Regions from separate parts of the Sphingobium rhizovicinum genome, predicted to be linked through region 2. Evidence: riboswitches for the same ligand, from Rfam matches in the RefSeq annotation. Region 2 holds a riboswitch; the other holds the start of a gene.
The links. Region 2 has a riboswitch for cobalamin ahead of ACFOKF_RS21130 (TonB-dependent receptor). Riboswitches for the same ligand answer to the same signal wherever they lie in the genome.
Positions count from the first base shown of each region.

Region 1: it holds a riboswitch for cobalamin, as region 2 does, so the genes downstream of both, cobW (cobalamin biosynthesis protein CobW) here and ACFOKF_RS21130 (TonB-dependent receptor) in region 2, are expected to answer to the same signal.

Region 1 is NZ_JBHRVU010000004.1:2,171,022-2,178,874, forward strand. Features, by position in the region: gene cobN (cobaltochelatase subunit CobN) at 1-2,410, opposite strand, end outside; gene cobW (cobalamin biosynthesis protein CobW) at 2,420-3,457, opposite strand; cobalamin riboswitch at 3,647-3,869, opposite strand; gene ACFOKF_RS11705 (HoxN/HupN/NixA family nickel/cobalt transporter) at 3,906-4,943, opposite strand; cobalamin riboswitch at 5,113-5,352, opposite strand; gene ACFOKF_RS11710 (DUF2339 domain-containing protein) at 5,419-7,853, opposite strand, start outside.
Region 2 is NZ_JBHRVU010000005.1:531,550-539,402, forward strand. Features, by position in the region: gene ACFOKF_RS21115 (acyl-CoA dehydrogenase family protein) at 1-72, shown strand, start outside; gene ACFOKF_RS21120 (phosphotransferase family protein) at 69-1,175, shown strand; gene ACFOKF_RS21125 (hypothetical protein) at 1,382-2,887, opposite strand; gene ACFOKF_RS21130 (TonB-dependent receptor) at 2,874-4,997, opposite strand; cobalamin riboswitch at 5,178-5,427, opposite strand; gene ACFOKF_RS21135 (pentapeptide repeat-containing protein) at 5,487-6,137, opposite strand; gene ACFOKF_RS21140 (methanol/ethanol family PQQ-dependent dehydrogenase) at 6,259-7,853, opposite strand, start outside.

The sequences.
Region 1 (7,853 bases), on a different contig from region 2:
CGAGCATCGCCAGCGGCAGGATTTCTATTCCCGTCACCCGCTCCGACGCGAAATCCCAGATCGGCTTTGCGCCCAGCAGATGCAGCGCCATGGCATAATCCTCGCCCGCCGTGCGCATCGTTGCCGATCCCCACAGGTCGACCACCAGCCCCTTCGGGTAATCGCCATGATCCTGCAAATGGCGGCGGATCAGTTCCTCGGCCAGACGAATGCCCTGCGTATGCGCCGCGCGGGATGGCACGGCGCGCGGATCGACCATGAACAGGTTGCGGCCGGTCGGCAGCACATCGGTCCGCCCGCGATGCGGCGATCCCGACGGCCCCGGCGCAACCCGCCGCCCATCCAGCGCCGCCAACAGGCCATCGCGCTCCGCCACGCCCTGCTCGCCCCGGCCGAAAATATGCAGGCCGTCGCCATATTGGCTTTCCTTAACGTCGCAGACGAAGCGATCGATCCGGCTGATCGCCTCCGCCGGGGACAGGCTGGCGTCGATACCCAGTTCCGCCTCCAGCCCCAGCGCGCGCGATTCCTCGCTTATGTCCGCCTGCAACCGCTGCCGCCGCGCCGGATCAAGCCCATCGGCATTGGAAAATTCGTCGAGCAGCGCCTCGATCCGCCCCAGCCCCGCCCCCTGTCGCGCAGGCGCCAGCGGCGGCGGCGCATGGCCGATCGTCACCGCGCCGATCCGCCGCTTGGCCTGCGCGGCCTCGCCCGGATCATTGACGATGAAGGGATAGATGACCGGCGTCGTCCCGATCAGTGCTTCGGGCCAGCAGGCGTCGGACAGGGCAACCGCCTTCCCCGGCAGCCATTCCAGCGTGCCATGCGCGCCCATATGGACCAGCGCATCGATCCCCTGCGTCCGCAGCCACAGATAGAAAGCGACATAGGCATGGCGCGGGCAGCGCGACAGGTCATGATAGCTGTCGGCGCGATCATGCGTGAGACCACGTTCGGGCTGGAGCGCGAGGATCATCGTGCCGCGCCGCACGGCCGGGAAATGGAAAGCCCCATCCCGCAAATCGGGATCGTTGTCCGGCGCGCCCCATACCACATGCAGATCATCGCGCAGCGCGTCGGGCAAAGACGCCAGCGCACGCCGATAGTCAGCCAGCGACCAGGTCAGATATTCGCGCTGGAGGTCGGCGACCAGATCGCCCGCCACCTCGACCGCATAGCCAGCCCCGGCCAGATCGCCCAGCATCGCCTCCGCCGAAGCGATCGCATCCAGCCCCACCGCATGCGCCATCTGATGCGCCTTGCCGGGATAGGTCGACAGGATCAGCGCCAGTTTCCGCTCCGCCACCGGGCGCTGGCGCAGATGTACCCAAGCCGCCACCCGGTCCACAATGGCCGCGATCCGTGCCGGGTCCGCCCGATGCGCGCCGCGCGCAAATTCCAGCGCCGGGTCGCGCGCCTGCGCTTCCTTGAAACTCGCCACCCCGGCAAACAGCCGCCCATCCACTTCGGGCAGGACGACATGCATAGCGAGGTCAGCGGGCGACAGGCCCCGCGCCGACTCCTGCCACGCCTGCCGTCCCGATGTCGCCAGCGCCAGCTGGAACACCGGCACGCCCGCGCCATCGAGCGGGGTCGTGCCATCCTCTCCCCGCGCGGAAAAGGCGGTGGCATTAATGATCGCGGCGGGCGCATAGGCCTTCACCCAGTCCGCAATCTGATCCCGTATTTCAACCGGTTTGAGCGAGGGCGCGAACAGCCCCACCATGTCGAAGCCCCGCCCGGCAAAGGCATCGCGCAGCGCCTCGAATGGCTGGGTATCCGCAGCCGTCAGATAGGAACGATAGAAGACCAGCAGGATGCGTGGCCGATCCGTCCGGCTTTCGAAAACCGCCGGAGACGCCAGATCGCCATCCCACGCCCCGACCATCGGCAAAGACGCAATCGGCGACTCCGCCCCACCTAGTCCCGCAGCACCCGCCAGCAGCCCCAGCGCCACCTGCGCCGCCACCGCACCGCCCTCGTCACATAGCCGCGCAAGTGCCCGCAACGTCGCAGCCGGCACGGTCGAGGCCGCCTCCAGCCGCGCATCGGGCCGCCCGTCCCCCGGCAGCACCGCCAGCGCGATCCCCCGCGTCAGCGCCAGCGCCTCGACCTGTTGCAGGCCATAGGTCCAGTAGGATGCCCCCCCGATCAGCCGGATCAGGATCGCCTTCGCCCCGAAGAGCGTCCGTTCGATATAGGTATCGACCGACAGCGGATGCGTCAGCGCCGCCAGATTGGCGAGCCGCAGTGTCGGCAACACGCCGCGCGCGCCATGCCAACCCGCCGCAAAGGCGGCCAGATCGCTGTCCGAAAAGGACAGGAAGACAAGATCGGCAGGCGTCTGCCCCAGATCCTGCGGGACAGCCGCTTCCTCGATCCCATGGGTCTCGCGGAAGATGACGTGCATCGGGGTAGCTCAGCCTTCCAGCACGGCCCGGATCGCAGCCTCATCGATGCGATCATGCTCGGCGATCACCACCAAAGCCGTTGCACGCGCTTCGCCAGGCCGCCAGGGCCGGTCATACTGGTGCCGCACCCGCGCGCCGACCGCCTGCACCAGCAGGCGCATCGGCTTGCCGGCCACCGCCGCATAGCCCTTCACCCGCAAAATCTGCTGCTCGCGCGCCAGCCGCTCGATCCGCGCAGTCAGGTCAGCCGGATCGGCAATCTCGCCCAGCGTCAGGACGATACTGTCGAAATCCTCATGCTCATGATCATCCTCGCCATCATGGTGCGATGGACGCGCAGCCAGATCATCCTCCGCCGCCGCATTCAGGCCCAGCAGCACGCGCGGGTCGATCACCCCTTCGACCAGTTCGATCACCGGTAAGGGACGCGGCGTTTCGGCCGCAATCACCGCCCGCGCGGCGGCGACGCCTTCCGGCCCGGCAAGGTCCGCCTTGGTCAGCAGCACCATGTCGGCGCAGGCCAGTTGATCCTCGAACACTTCGGACAGCGGCGTTTCATGGTCGATGCCCGGATCAGCCAGACGCTGCGCCTCCAGCGCTTCCAGATCGGGCGCGAACCGCCCGTCCGCCACCGCCTCCGCATCGGCCAGCGCGATCACGCCGTCCACGGTGATGCGCGACCGGATCGCCGGCCAGTCGAACGCCTTGAGCAACGGCTTGGGCAGCGCCAGCCCTGAGGTTTCGATCAATATATGGTCGGGCCTCGGCTCCAGCGCCAGCAGCGCCTCGACCGTGGGGATGAAATCATCGGCGACGGTGCAACAGATGCAGCCATTGGCCAGTTCGACGATATTTTCCGCCGGGCAATCGGGAATGGCGCAGCTTTTCAATATGTCGCCATCCACACCCAAAGTGCCGAATTCATTGACGACCACCGCGAGCCGACGCCCGCCGGCATTGCGGATCAGATGGCTGATCAGCGTGGTCTTGCCGGCACCCAGAAAGCCGGTGACGATAGTGACCGGCAGCTTGGCCAGATCGGACATGTTATTCTCCCGCGCGCCAAACGACGACAGGCGGGGCTTGCCGGCATCCCCAAGAGACGCCGACCGACGCGCGACGACGGGCGGACGCGACAGGGCGCCCGGCATCCCGCACCGTGTAGCCCCAGCCACACGATTTCGTCGCTCAGACGGAAGAAACTACCGTGCCATGGCCATCCCCTGGACCAGAGCAAGAGCGACCAGACGCCGGCAGGTCTCCTGGCTCGCGGGTCAAGGCTTGATGCGCGCCTTCCCAGACCTTTTGGGGTCCAGTGGCCGCTCTCGCAAGGAGAGCATGCGCATCGCGCTCGCCGCTTACAGTTGCAGGGACAGCCGCGGAATTGAGGAGGCAAGCCCCTCTCACCGCATTCCCATTTAAAGCCCCTTACGGGGCACCGGCGCGATCAATGTTCGTCGCCCTAAACCAAATCGGCCGCCAAGCCAACGCTGTTCAACCAGCCGTCCGCACTTCGATCTCGTCAAAGCGTTTCCAACGATAAATGCCGAAACTCAGCACCCAGCAGAGGATGAACAGGCCGATAATGGCAAAACCCAGACTGTTGAAATTCTCGCCCAGTTCCGCCGCGATCCGCCAAGGGCCACCCTCCAGCCCCAGCTTGTCGCCGATCAGCGCCATCGCCTCGATCCCGCCGATGACGATCGCGACCAGCGCCGAAATCAGGGTGATGGTGATATTGTAATAGAGTTTGCGGATCGGCTTCACGAACGCCCATTCATAGGCGCCCAGCATCACCACCCCGTCCGCCGTATCGACCAGCGCCATGCCGGCGGCGAACAAAGCGGGCAGCACCAGGATCGTGCCGATCGCCATGCCATCGGCGGCCTGACTGGCAGACAGGCCCAATATCGCCACTTCCGTCGCGGTATCGAAGCCCAGACCGAAGATGAAGCCCAGCGGCGCCATATGCCAGCTTGCGCTGACCAGCCGGAACATCGGCCGGAACAGGCGCGCCAACAGCCCGCGATTGCCCAGCAACAGGTCCAGATCCTCCTCGACATAGGCGCCGCCCGCCCGGACATGGGCAAAGCTCTTCCACACCGACCGCAGGATCATCAGGTTCATCGCCGCGATCGCGAACAGGAAGGTCGCCGACACGCCGGTCGCCACGATCCCGCCAACCTCGCGAAAACTCTCGAACCGGGCCAACGCACTGGCCGTCAGCGCGATCGTGACGGAGGCGATAGCGATGATCGCCGAATGGCCGATCGCAAACCAGAAGCCGACGGTGATCGGCCGCTGCCCATCCTGCATCAGCTTGCGCGTCACATTGTCGATCGCAGCGATATGATCGGCATCCACCGCATGGCGCAGCCCCAGCCCCCAGGCGAGCAGCGCCGTCCCCAGCATCAATGGCTGGTCATGAAATTGGGCAAAGGCCCATAGCCAAACGGCGATATTCGCCGCGATCAGCGCGGCCATCAACCCGGTCACGCGATGCCGCAGGCGCGGCGTCGAAGATTTGGACATGTCAGTCATGGGAAAAGGAAACACCCCGGCATCATGCGACAAGACAGGGGCCAGCGCGCATCGACCGGACGCCATCAGCGACCGACGCACGGTTCCAAGGCGGCCCCCGCCGCTCTTTCGTCGCTCAGACGGAGTGATACCGTGCCATGGCCATCCCCTGGACCAGGGCAAGAGCGACCAGACGCCGGCAGGTCTCCTGGCTCGCGGGTCGACGCTTGACGCATGGCCTTCCCGGGCCTCGCAGGATTTAGCGTCCGGCCCAGTGGCTGCCTTCCTTATTTCAGAAAGGCCTATGCGTCGCACTCACCGCTTACAGTTGCAGGGACAGCCGCGGATTTGGGGGACGAGTCCCCCGCACCGCATTCCCTTTTAAAGCCCCTCACGAGGCACCGGCGCGATCGGCGGCCAATGGGTGAACCCATCGGCCGACGCCGGGCATAACCCGGCGTCACCCGCTTGCCAAGCGGGTGAAAGTTCAGCTTTCAGCCCGCCCGTGCCGGGCATCGACACGCAGATGACGGCTGTAAAGCCAGCCGATGCCAATCAGGCTGAAGCCCAGCGCCAGGAAGGATGCGATGCGCGGCAACCCGGTCAGGCCCGATGCATCAAGCAGGAACACCTTGGCCACCGCCCCCAGCATCAGCAACAACGATGCAATCCGCCAGTCGCGTCCACCGCGCCGAATACCCCATAGCAGGAAGCTGATGGCCAGCGCGATCGCCAGAACGGAGCGGCCAATATCCTCACCCGCCGACAGATAGGGCAGGTTCAGCATCGGCCCGCAGAACAACTGGCGCAGCATGGTAAAGGCGAACAGCAGGATCAGGACCATATAGGCGCCTTCGCGATAGCGCATGCAACGCTCGGCCGGTTCTGGCGCCATTCGTCCGACCAGCCACAGCCCGATCAGCGGAATGGCAAAGGCAGGCACCAGCAGGTTGAACAGCGGCACGCTACCCACCGCCTGCGCCGCCCAGAACGGGTTATGCAGCAACAGCGTATAGAGCAAATTATGCGCGATCCCGGCCAGTACCAGCGTCAGGCCGATCTCCCGCTGATTGAACCGGCGCCATGCGGCCCAGCCCGCCATGATCAACAAGCCTTCCCAAAGCGTACGCTCGGCCAGGCCGGCCCGCACGAAGGCGGCATGGTCGGCGATGGCGAAGGCCTGCTTATACAGGATATGCAGGGCGATCATACCGAACAGGCCGGCCGCGATCACCGCCAGTTTCCGTCCGATCAGACCGATCGCCTGCTTCCCCCGGATCACCGCCAGCCCAATGAGCGCGGCCGGCAAGGCAAGGCGAAGCAGCATGTCGACCCTATCGGGCAACAGGCTCACCAGCATCGGCCGCCCCAGCAGCGACAGCATCGCCGGGTCGATCCACGCCAGCAGCGGTTCCGCCGCCCAGAGCAATGTCAGCAGGAACAGGGTCGCCAGCGCAGGCAGCAGGCGCAACGGCGGCAGGCGGCACGCACCCTCGGCCAGCAACGGCAGACCCAGCGCAACGATCGGGGCAAGCCAGAGGACCGGCACCACCTGCGCAAAGGCACCATAAGCGCACAGTGTCGCGACGATCTGCGCCACCAGCCGCCCTTCGGCCAGTCGCGCCCGCCAGGCATAGAGCATCTGGGCCAGCGCCACGCCGCTCCAGCGCAGCAGGGCGATAGCCGGCCCGGCATCCGCGCCAAGGCCGGCAAGTCGGCCAAGCTCGCCCAGCCCCCGATCCCCGGACACCAGCGATGCGACCGCCGTGAAGGCAAAGGCCCAACCGCTATATTCGATCCTCATGTCCCCGGCCCGCGCCGCCAGCAGCAACAGGGCAACCGCGACGATCCCGACCACCAGCGGCAAGGTCCATCCGGCAAGGCCGAAAATCCCGGCAAGGGCCAGCAGGATAGCCGCGCTGGTCGCCAGCAGGGCAAGCCGTGCGTCGTCCCGCCGCGTTGGATTGCGCCAGCCCATCGCCACAGCGACAGCAGGCAAGGCGCTGGCGACAAGCGCGATCAGCGCAAAGCGCAGATCATCGGTCGCCGACCCGCGATAAAAATGCAGCACGCTCACCGCCAGGCCACCCAGCGCCACGCCAGCGACCTGCCCCGCCTCGATCAGCCCACCCGCCGGGCGCCAGAGCCGCCACAACGCGCCGCCGCCGTAGATCATGGCCAGCCCCAGCACGACCAGCATGAAGCTGGAAGCCGCCGGCGCAGGCCAGGCCCCAGCCAGCAACAGCCCCACCGCCAGCCCGACAGGCATTAGGCGGCGCAACGCCGGCTCCCGACCGCTCAGCCAGAGGAAGGCGATCGACAACAGGCCGAACAGCGCCCAGTGCAGCAGCGCAAAACCACCGGTCGCGATCAGCGCCGCCATCTGCGCCGATGCCACCACCGCCGACGCCGCACGGATCAGCGTGGCCCGGCTGCCTGAGAAGGCGAACAGCGGGAAGGCGATGCCGATCGCCAGAATGAGCAGGCCCACCGACAGCGAAGACGCCAAATCCAGCGCGCCCGACAGCAGCAACAGGCTGCCCCAACCCGCGCCACCGATCAGCGCGCCGACACCCAGCCACATCCAGCGCTGCGTCCGTGACAAGGCGCACAGGCCGCCGATGGTGAGCGCCAGATAACAGGACAGCAGCGGAATATTGGGTTCGTCCGCCCCCGCCAGCGCCGGCGCGGCCAGACCACCCACCAGCCCCAGCATGGCACTGGGCGCGCCAAAGCGCAGCGACAGGACCATGGCCAGCGCAGTCACTCCGGCCAGACCGACAAAGGCTGTCCCCGGCCCGACCAGATGATAGAGATTGGCCGCCGCCAATATGACGGCATAAAGGGTGGCAAGACCAGCGCCCGCCAGCGACTGCCGTACGCGGGCATCGCGCACCCGTTCTTCCTGCCGCAGCGCGACTT
Region 2 (7,853 bases):
CACAACAGAGTGATCGCCCGCGCCGAATTCGACAAATATCGGCCCGCCCGCAGCATGGGGGACGAGGCATGATCAGCCGTCAGGAGCAGTTTTCCGGCGAGGAAGCGCCGCCCGCCCATCTGTTGCTGGACCTGGATCGGCTGGCAGCCTATCTCGCCCCCCGCCTGCCGGGCATGGGCCGGGATCTGTCCGCCACCAAGTTCAAAGGCGGCCAGTCCAATCCCACCTATCGCCTTGCCGGCCCGGCCGGGAGCTTCGTGCTGCGCCGCAAGCCGCCGGGCCAGCTTGTCGCGTCGGCGCACCGCATCGACCGCGAATATCATATCCTGTCTGCGCTGGCGAAGACGGACATACCAGCGCCGCGTCCCTATCTCTATTGCGCCGACACGGATGTCATCGGGTCCGAATTCTATATCGTCGAGCATGTCGCGGGCCGGATATTCTGGGAGGCGGACATGGCGGGATGCGCGCCGCAGGAGCGCGCCGCCATTTATGAAGACATGAACGACATTCTGGCGCGCCTGCATGCGATCGATCCCGGCGCCGTCGGGCTGGGCGACCTGGCCAGAGCTGATGGCTATGCCGCGCGCAATCTGATGCGATGGTCGTCTCTCTACCGACAAGCGGAACTGACGCCGATCGCAGACATGGACTGGCTGATGGAGATGCTGCCCCGGCATCTGCCAAAGACGGAGGAGATATGCTTCATCCATGGGGATTATGGACTGTACAACCTGATCATCGCCCCCAACGAACCGCGCATATCGGCTGTTCTGGACTGGGAGATGGCCACGCTGGGCAATCCGCTGATCGACCTTGCCCATCATCTGCGCGCATGGTGGGATCTGCCCGATGCCGGGCTGGCTGCGACAAGCCTTGTGGGAGCCGACCTGCCTTCGCTCGGTATTCCTGCGATGGATGACTATGTCGCCCGCTATTGCCGCCGACGCGGCATAGCGGTGCCCGACATGTCCTGGTATCTTGCCTATGCGCAGTTCCGCTATGCTGCGATGGTGCAGGGCATTTTGAAGCGCGCAGCCGATGGCACGGCATCGTCCCGCGTCATGGTTCACAGCCAGGACCGGGTCGTCCGGATCGCCGCCATGGCGCGCCAGTCCCTCGAACAGCTTCTGGCGCGCGACGGCGCTGACACCGTCCGATCGCCCCGGATTTGACGATAAAGCGACAAAAGAGACGCAAAATGCGTGCGAAATTGTCGCCTTATGTCGCTTTATCAGGGCCGCATCCGCGGGCTTAACCAGATGCTGCCGACAATCGAAAGAGCCGATGACGGGATAGGCGAGGTCGCCGCTGTAGGACAGACAGTCCCTCCGCCAGAACGGCTGTCGACATCCTTCCCGACCACGCCCCGACCACGCCGTCATCCCTTCATCAGCCGTCGCCAGCCGATCACGATACCGCTGATCGCAATCAGCAGTCCCCCCGTCGACAGCAGCCAGACAAGGATGTGGCGCAACGGCGGCCAGATCAGCAACCATGGGAAGTCCAGGCTGTGCAGCGCATTGAACAGCCATCGATAGCTGCGTGCGCCTGAACCAGTCTGGCCAAGCAGCGCTCCTGTTGCGGGATCGATATGCAGCCAGGTTTGCGCCGGATCGGCGAATTTCAGCCGCAAGATCGGCAGCGGCCGGTTGTCATCGCGGGGATCGCCGGTCGCGTACCAATAGCGGTCGGCATGATCGAGATGCTCCACGGCCGTCAGTTTTGCGCCAGCCATGGCATGCCGGGCGGCAGCGACGACGAACGCCTGATCGATCGCCATGGGCTGCGCGCCGACCCCGTCCAACAGTTGCGGCCGCCCTTTGCCCCACAAGGTGATGACCGGCCGTCCGCCCAGCCAGCCAAAGCGGACTTCGCGAGCGTCCTGCGCCCGTCGCGCCAGCCCAGGGAGGTCGGTCGCGGGAAATTGCGCGCGGGCGTCGGCGTAGAGGCTGGCGGCATCGCGATGCCCCCTGTCACGCAGACCGCCCCAGGGGCTCATCGACAGCCAGCCGCTGAAGACCCAGCTGATGAGGAACAGCCCCGCAACCATGCCGACGACATGGTGCCATTTCATCCAGCCGCGATAGGGACTGACCGAACCGGATTTGTAGCGGCGCTTCAGCCGGACCCGCAACAGGCCGATCCACATGCCTGCCATCGCCCCCAGCATGCCGATGCCGGATGTCCAGAGCACAGTCTGACGCCATGGTTCCTGAAAGATGCGGAGCGCTTCAAAATAGATCCAGTGCGGCACGGCGCCCAGCCAGTTCCAGAAGCGTTCATGCGCCGTCACATTCTGGACAACTTCCCCGGTCCGCTGACGGATGTAGAGATCCGTCGCCGCCCCGTCCGCCATGCGAACGCGCCAGAACGGCGCCAGCGCCTTATAGGCGCGGGTCACAACCCACTGGTCATGATCGACCGCCACGATGGAGGCGACGGGCGCCTGCACCATGGCGGTGGCTATCACGCCTGCGCGGGACGCGTCGACCGATCCTGTTTCCTGCCCCGTCAGGGCCGACACCGCCCGCCGCCCGTCGGCCGTGACAAAGATGTAGAGAGGCTCCCCACCAACCATGTCCAATCGCATCTCGCCCGGAAAATCGGGCAGGTTCAGTTGCGCCAGCGCATGGTCAGGCCCAACATGCACCCGCCCCCAATCGATCGGCGCAGCCGTTTCCACCCGCTCGGCTGCGCGGAAGGACGGGAAGGACACATAGAGCATCACCAGTCCCGACAGGAACCAGATGGCGAAGAACAGGCACAGGATGATGCCCGTCCAGCGATGGAAAACATAAAGCCAGCGCTTCATGCCCTTCCACAGGGCGGACGCGGCGAAGGGCGATGCCCTCCGCCGCGCCACCAGCCCGTCAGAAGGCGACATTGATGGTCGCCTCGACAGTCCGGGGATCGCCCAACACCCATTGGGTCTGGCCATAGGTTGCACGCGCATAGGTTTCGTTGAAGATGTTGCGCATGCGCAGGGCGATGCTGGCGCCTTCGACGAACTGGAACCGGAACCCTGCGTCGGTCAGCGCATAAGCGGGCACGACCCGGCTGTTCGCCGCGTCCTGATAGCGTTTGCCGACATAGCTGACGCCGCCATCCACGACCCAGCCCTTTGCAAATTCCCAACTGACAAAAGCGTTGGCCGTTCGGGTCGCGACATTGCTGGGCCGGTTGCCGGCCCGCTGGAACAGGACGCCGCCCACGGATTCGGCGAAATCGTCATAGCGCGCCCGCAGCAGCGCGCCGTTCAGCGTGATGTTGACGCGGTCGACCGGCTCCAGAAACAGCGATGCTTCCACCCCGCGCGAACTTTGCTGGCCAACCTGCACCTGGATGGTCGGGATCAGCGGGTCGGACGTCAGCAGTTTGCGCTTGACGATGTCATAGACCGCCAGCGTCCACTGGCCCCGTGCGCCCCAGAAGATATGCTTGATTCCTGCTTCATATTGGCGCCCGGTCGACAGATCGAAATCGCTCTGCGCGACGCTGGTCGACACCAGCGCGCCGACCGGATCGGCGGCGGTCGCATATTGGCCATAGAGGGACAGGCTGGGCATCGGATTATAGACCGCGCCCACGCGCCAGGTGACGGCATCGGGCGTGGCGGTGAAGTTGTTCGCCGCATTCACATAGTCGGTCTTGGTGATTTCCGGCCGGTCATAACGCAGCCCGCCGACGAGCGAAAACTGGTCGCTGAATTTCAGCCGGTCTTCGGTAAAGATCGAAAACTGGCGGATGCGATTGGTGTAGCGCGCCTTCGTCACTGCTCCGGGTTGATGGATGAACAGGCCGGGAACCGGGTTTGCGGCGTCAACCAACCGGGTGGCGGTGTTGCCGCTGTTGCTGACATTTTTGTAGCTGATGCGATTGACGTCGAAGCCAACGACCAGCCGGTTTTCCAGACCGGCCAGGTCATGATCCAGATTGGCGGTGGTGCGGTTCCCGGTCTGCTTCTGGATATGATAAAGTTCCAGGAAGCTGCTCTGCCGCACCTGCGCGGGGGTCGTGGCAGTGGCCGGGATGTAGGTCAGATTTTCCGCATTCTTCCAATATTTATTGGCGCAGAGATGGTAGAAGCTGCTGCGAATGGTCAATGCGTCCGACACGCTCCATTCGACCTTTGCCTGGCTCCAGTTGTCGCGGAAACGCAGGCTGGCGTCGGTCACATTATAGTTATTCTTCCGCAGCGATCGGTCGAGTTGGCCATTGACCAGCGGCACGCCGAACCAGGTCCGGGGATTTTGATCGCTGAAGTCGTGGGACAGGGTGATGCTGAGGTTGTTTGCAGGCTTCAGCCGGATCGCCCCGGCCAGAGCCAGCGCATCATTGTCGCCCCGATCCATCCAGCCTTCCGACCGGCGGAAGCTGGCGTCGGCGCGATAGGACAGGCCTTCGCTGATGGGACCGCCGGCACCGGCCGCAACATTGAAGCTGTCGAAGGAGGAAAGGCCGATCCGCCCACTCACCTGCATATCGTCGGACGGCTGCTTGCGGACCACATTGACCGCCCCGCCAATGGCGCCCTCACCATAGAGGACGGAGGCAGGCCCCCGCAAAATTTCCACGCTCTGCGCCATCCACGGATCGGCCGGGAAGGTGAGCGTGTTATTATACATGCGCATCCCGTCATAGAGCGTCATCACCGAATTCTGGCCGGTGAAGCCGCGCGACGAGAGGCCAAAGCCGAACACGCCCGACGTGTTGACGATGCCGGTCGCGCGGGCGGCCGCATCCTGAATGGTCAAATCGCCGCGCAGACGAATGGCGTCGCCATCCAGCGTCTCCACGCTGGCGGGCATTTCCAGCGCGGTGAGGCCAAGCCGGCTGGCGCCTTGCGACTTCATATTCAGGCGCAGCGGGTCCACAACCCCGGTCACGACGATGGTGGAGGCTTCGCCATCCGCTCCTTCGGCGGCAGGCTGGGCCAGAACGACAGGCGTGCATAGTGAAAAGGCCGCGAGCGCAGCCGATGTGAACTTCAACATTATAATCCCCCGTCGGCGTCGCACGACATATGGGCGGGGGCGTGCCGTTCACGAACGGTCGGCAGCCGGCATCGGCCGGACGCCAGGGGCGACCGACACACAGCGTCCGATGCGGCCCCAGCCGCTCGTTCGTCGCTCAGACGGAGTTCACCGTGCCGCGGCCATCCCCTGGACCAGGGCAAGAGCGACCAGACGCCGGCAGGTCTCCTGGCTCATGGGTCATCGCTTGATATACGGCCTTCCCAGGCCTCGCAGGATTTAGCGTCCGGCCCAGTGGCTGGCGGATCGGGCTTCATGCCGTCCGCACCTGTATATCGCGCTCGCCACTTACAGTTGCAGGGACAGCCTCGGATTCGGAGGGCTTTCACCCTCCTCACCGCGTTCCCATTTTAATCCCCGTCTCCGGGGAACCGACGCGATCTTCGCCCTCATCCTGCCGAAACAGGTCAAGGACAAGGCTCCTTATGATGCAAGCCGGTCCTGCGCAAGTCATCGTTCCCGATTGCGCAGTCGTTCCTTCTCTTCGGTCTGCCATACGGTGTCGCCGGTCTGCCAACTGGACGGGCAGCCGGCACAATCCTTCATCCACGCATCCTGAAACACGGCAAAGCGGATGCGGGATGCGTCCATGGTCGCCCGTTCCAGATTGGCTTCATAGAATTTGGCCTCCAGCAGATCGGCGTGGATCAGCTTCGCCTCCCTGAACGAAGCCCCTTTCAGCAGCGCCTTTTCCAGCGTCGCCGCAGTCAGATCGGCGCCGTCGAACATGGCGTGGCCGGCGCGCGCAAAGGCCAGATTGGCCCCGCGCAGCGACGCGCCGTTCAGCCGCGCGCCATTCAGGAACGTCATGGACATATCCGCGCCATCAAGATCCGCGCCGTCGAGATTGGCGCCTGTCAGATTGGCATGCCGCATGTCCGCACGCGACAATTTGGCCCCGTGCAGGTCCGCGCCGGTCAGGTCCGCATTGGCGAGATCGGCAAAGCGCAAATCCGCGCCGGCGCAGGACGCATGGGGGACGATGGTGCATCCGTTCACGACCCATGGCGTCGGGCGCTCCTCCACATTGACGATCTTTTGCTGGGCGAAGGCAGGGGCGGCGACAGAAGCGGCCAGCAGGACAAGGCAGGCAAGGCGCATGGGAAGATCCGATCCATGGCGAAAACAGGATGAGGAAATGGGGTGCCCGGCCGGAGGCGCGAGGGAGGTCGCGGTCCGGCCGGGCGCTTCGCACGGAGTGTCGGGCTCCGCGCCAAGATCATCAGGCTTCGGGCAGTTCGAACACCCAGAAGGAGCCGCCCTGGCTGACCGTTCGCGTGAGGTCGGCCATGTCCCCGCCCCATAGCGGCACGGCGCCGCCATAGCCGGAAGCGAGGCCGATATATTGCTTGCCATCCTCTTCCCAGACGATCGGCACGGACACCACGCCGGAGCCGGTCTGGAATTTCCAGAGTTCCTCGCCGGTCTTGGCATTGAAGATCTTTACATAGCCATCGCTGGTGCCCTGAATGACGATATTGCCCTTGGTGGTGACGTTGCCGCCCCATAACGGCAGATGCTCCTTGGCTTCCCAGGCGATCTTGCCGGTCCTGGGGTCCATGGCCCGCAGCACGCCGACATGATCGTCGAACTGCTTACGGATGCGGAAGCCCTGACCCAGATAGGCGGCACCCTTGTTATAGGTGACATTTTCGGTCCAGTAATCTTCCGACCAGTCGTTCGACGGGATGTAGAACAGGCCGGTGCCGGGGTTGTAGGACATGGGCATCCAGTTGGTCCCGCCCAGGAAGTTGGGCGTCACGCGGATGCTTTCGCCCTTGTCCTTGCCGGGCGCTGGCGGTGGGGGGCGCTGGCCCGGATTTTCGATCGGCCGGCCATTGGCGACATCCCATTTGCTGGCCCAGCTGATGTTGGGAACGAAGGGATAGATGCCGAGCGCGCTGCCCTTCTGCTTGCTGATCTTCCCGTCACGCTTGGTCAGCTTGTCGAGATCGGTCAGGAAGAAATAGCCGTTGCGGTCGGCATGGGCGCCGGCCCGGACCGTCTTGCCGTCCTTTTCCAGATCGAACAGCACGATCGGGTTGTTGCCCGAAAAGTCCCACGCATCATTGGGCGTATGCTGGAAGAAGCCGACCGGCTCCCCCGTCGAGGGTTCGATATAGACCTGCCCCGACGTATAGAGGCTGTCGCCGGGCGAGCGCTTCCATGTGTTCCACGGCGCCGGGTTGCCGGTGCCGATGACGATGGTGTTGGTCTTCTCGTCATAGGTGGCCGATTGCCAGGGCGCGCCGCCGCCATGGTTCCACGCCTCGACCTTCTTGCCATCCTTGTCATTGGGCCAGCTTGGCGCCTTGGGATCGCCGGTGAAGGTCGATGGCTTGCCGTTCAGCCGGCCCTGATGCCCCTCCACCATCGGCCGCATCCAGATTTCCTCGCCGGTGTCGGGATCGCGGGCATAAAGTTCGCCCACCACGCCAAATTCGTCGCCCGACGATCCGTGGATCAGCATGACCCGGCCGGTCTTCTTGTCCTTGATGATCGTGGGCGCGCCGGTCATCGTGTAGCCGGCCTTGTGATCCTGGAACTTCTTGTTCCACACCACCTTGCCGGTCTTGCGGTCCAGCGCGACCATCCCCGCGTCCAGCGTGCCGAAGAAGATCTTGTCGCCATAAATGGCCGCGCCGCGATTGACGACATCGCAGCAGGGGCGAATGTCGTCGGGCAGGCGGGCGGTATAGGACCAGATTTTCTTGCCCGTCTTCACATCCAGCGCGAACACGCGGCTGTAGGATGCGGTGACGTAGATGACGCCGTCATAGACCAGCGCCTGGCTTTCCTGACCGCGCTGCCGCTCGT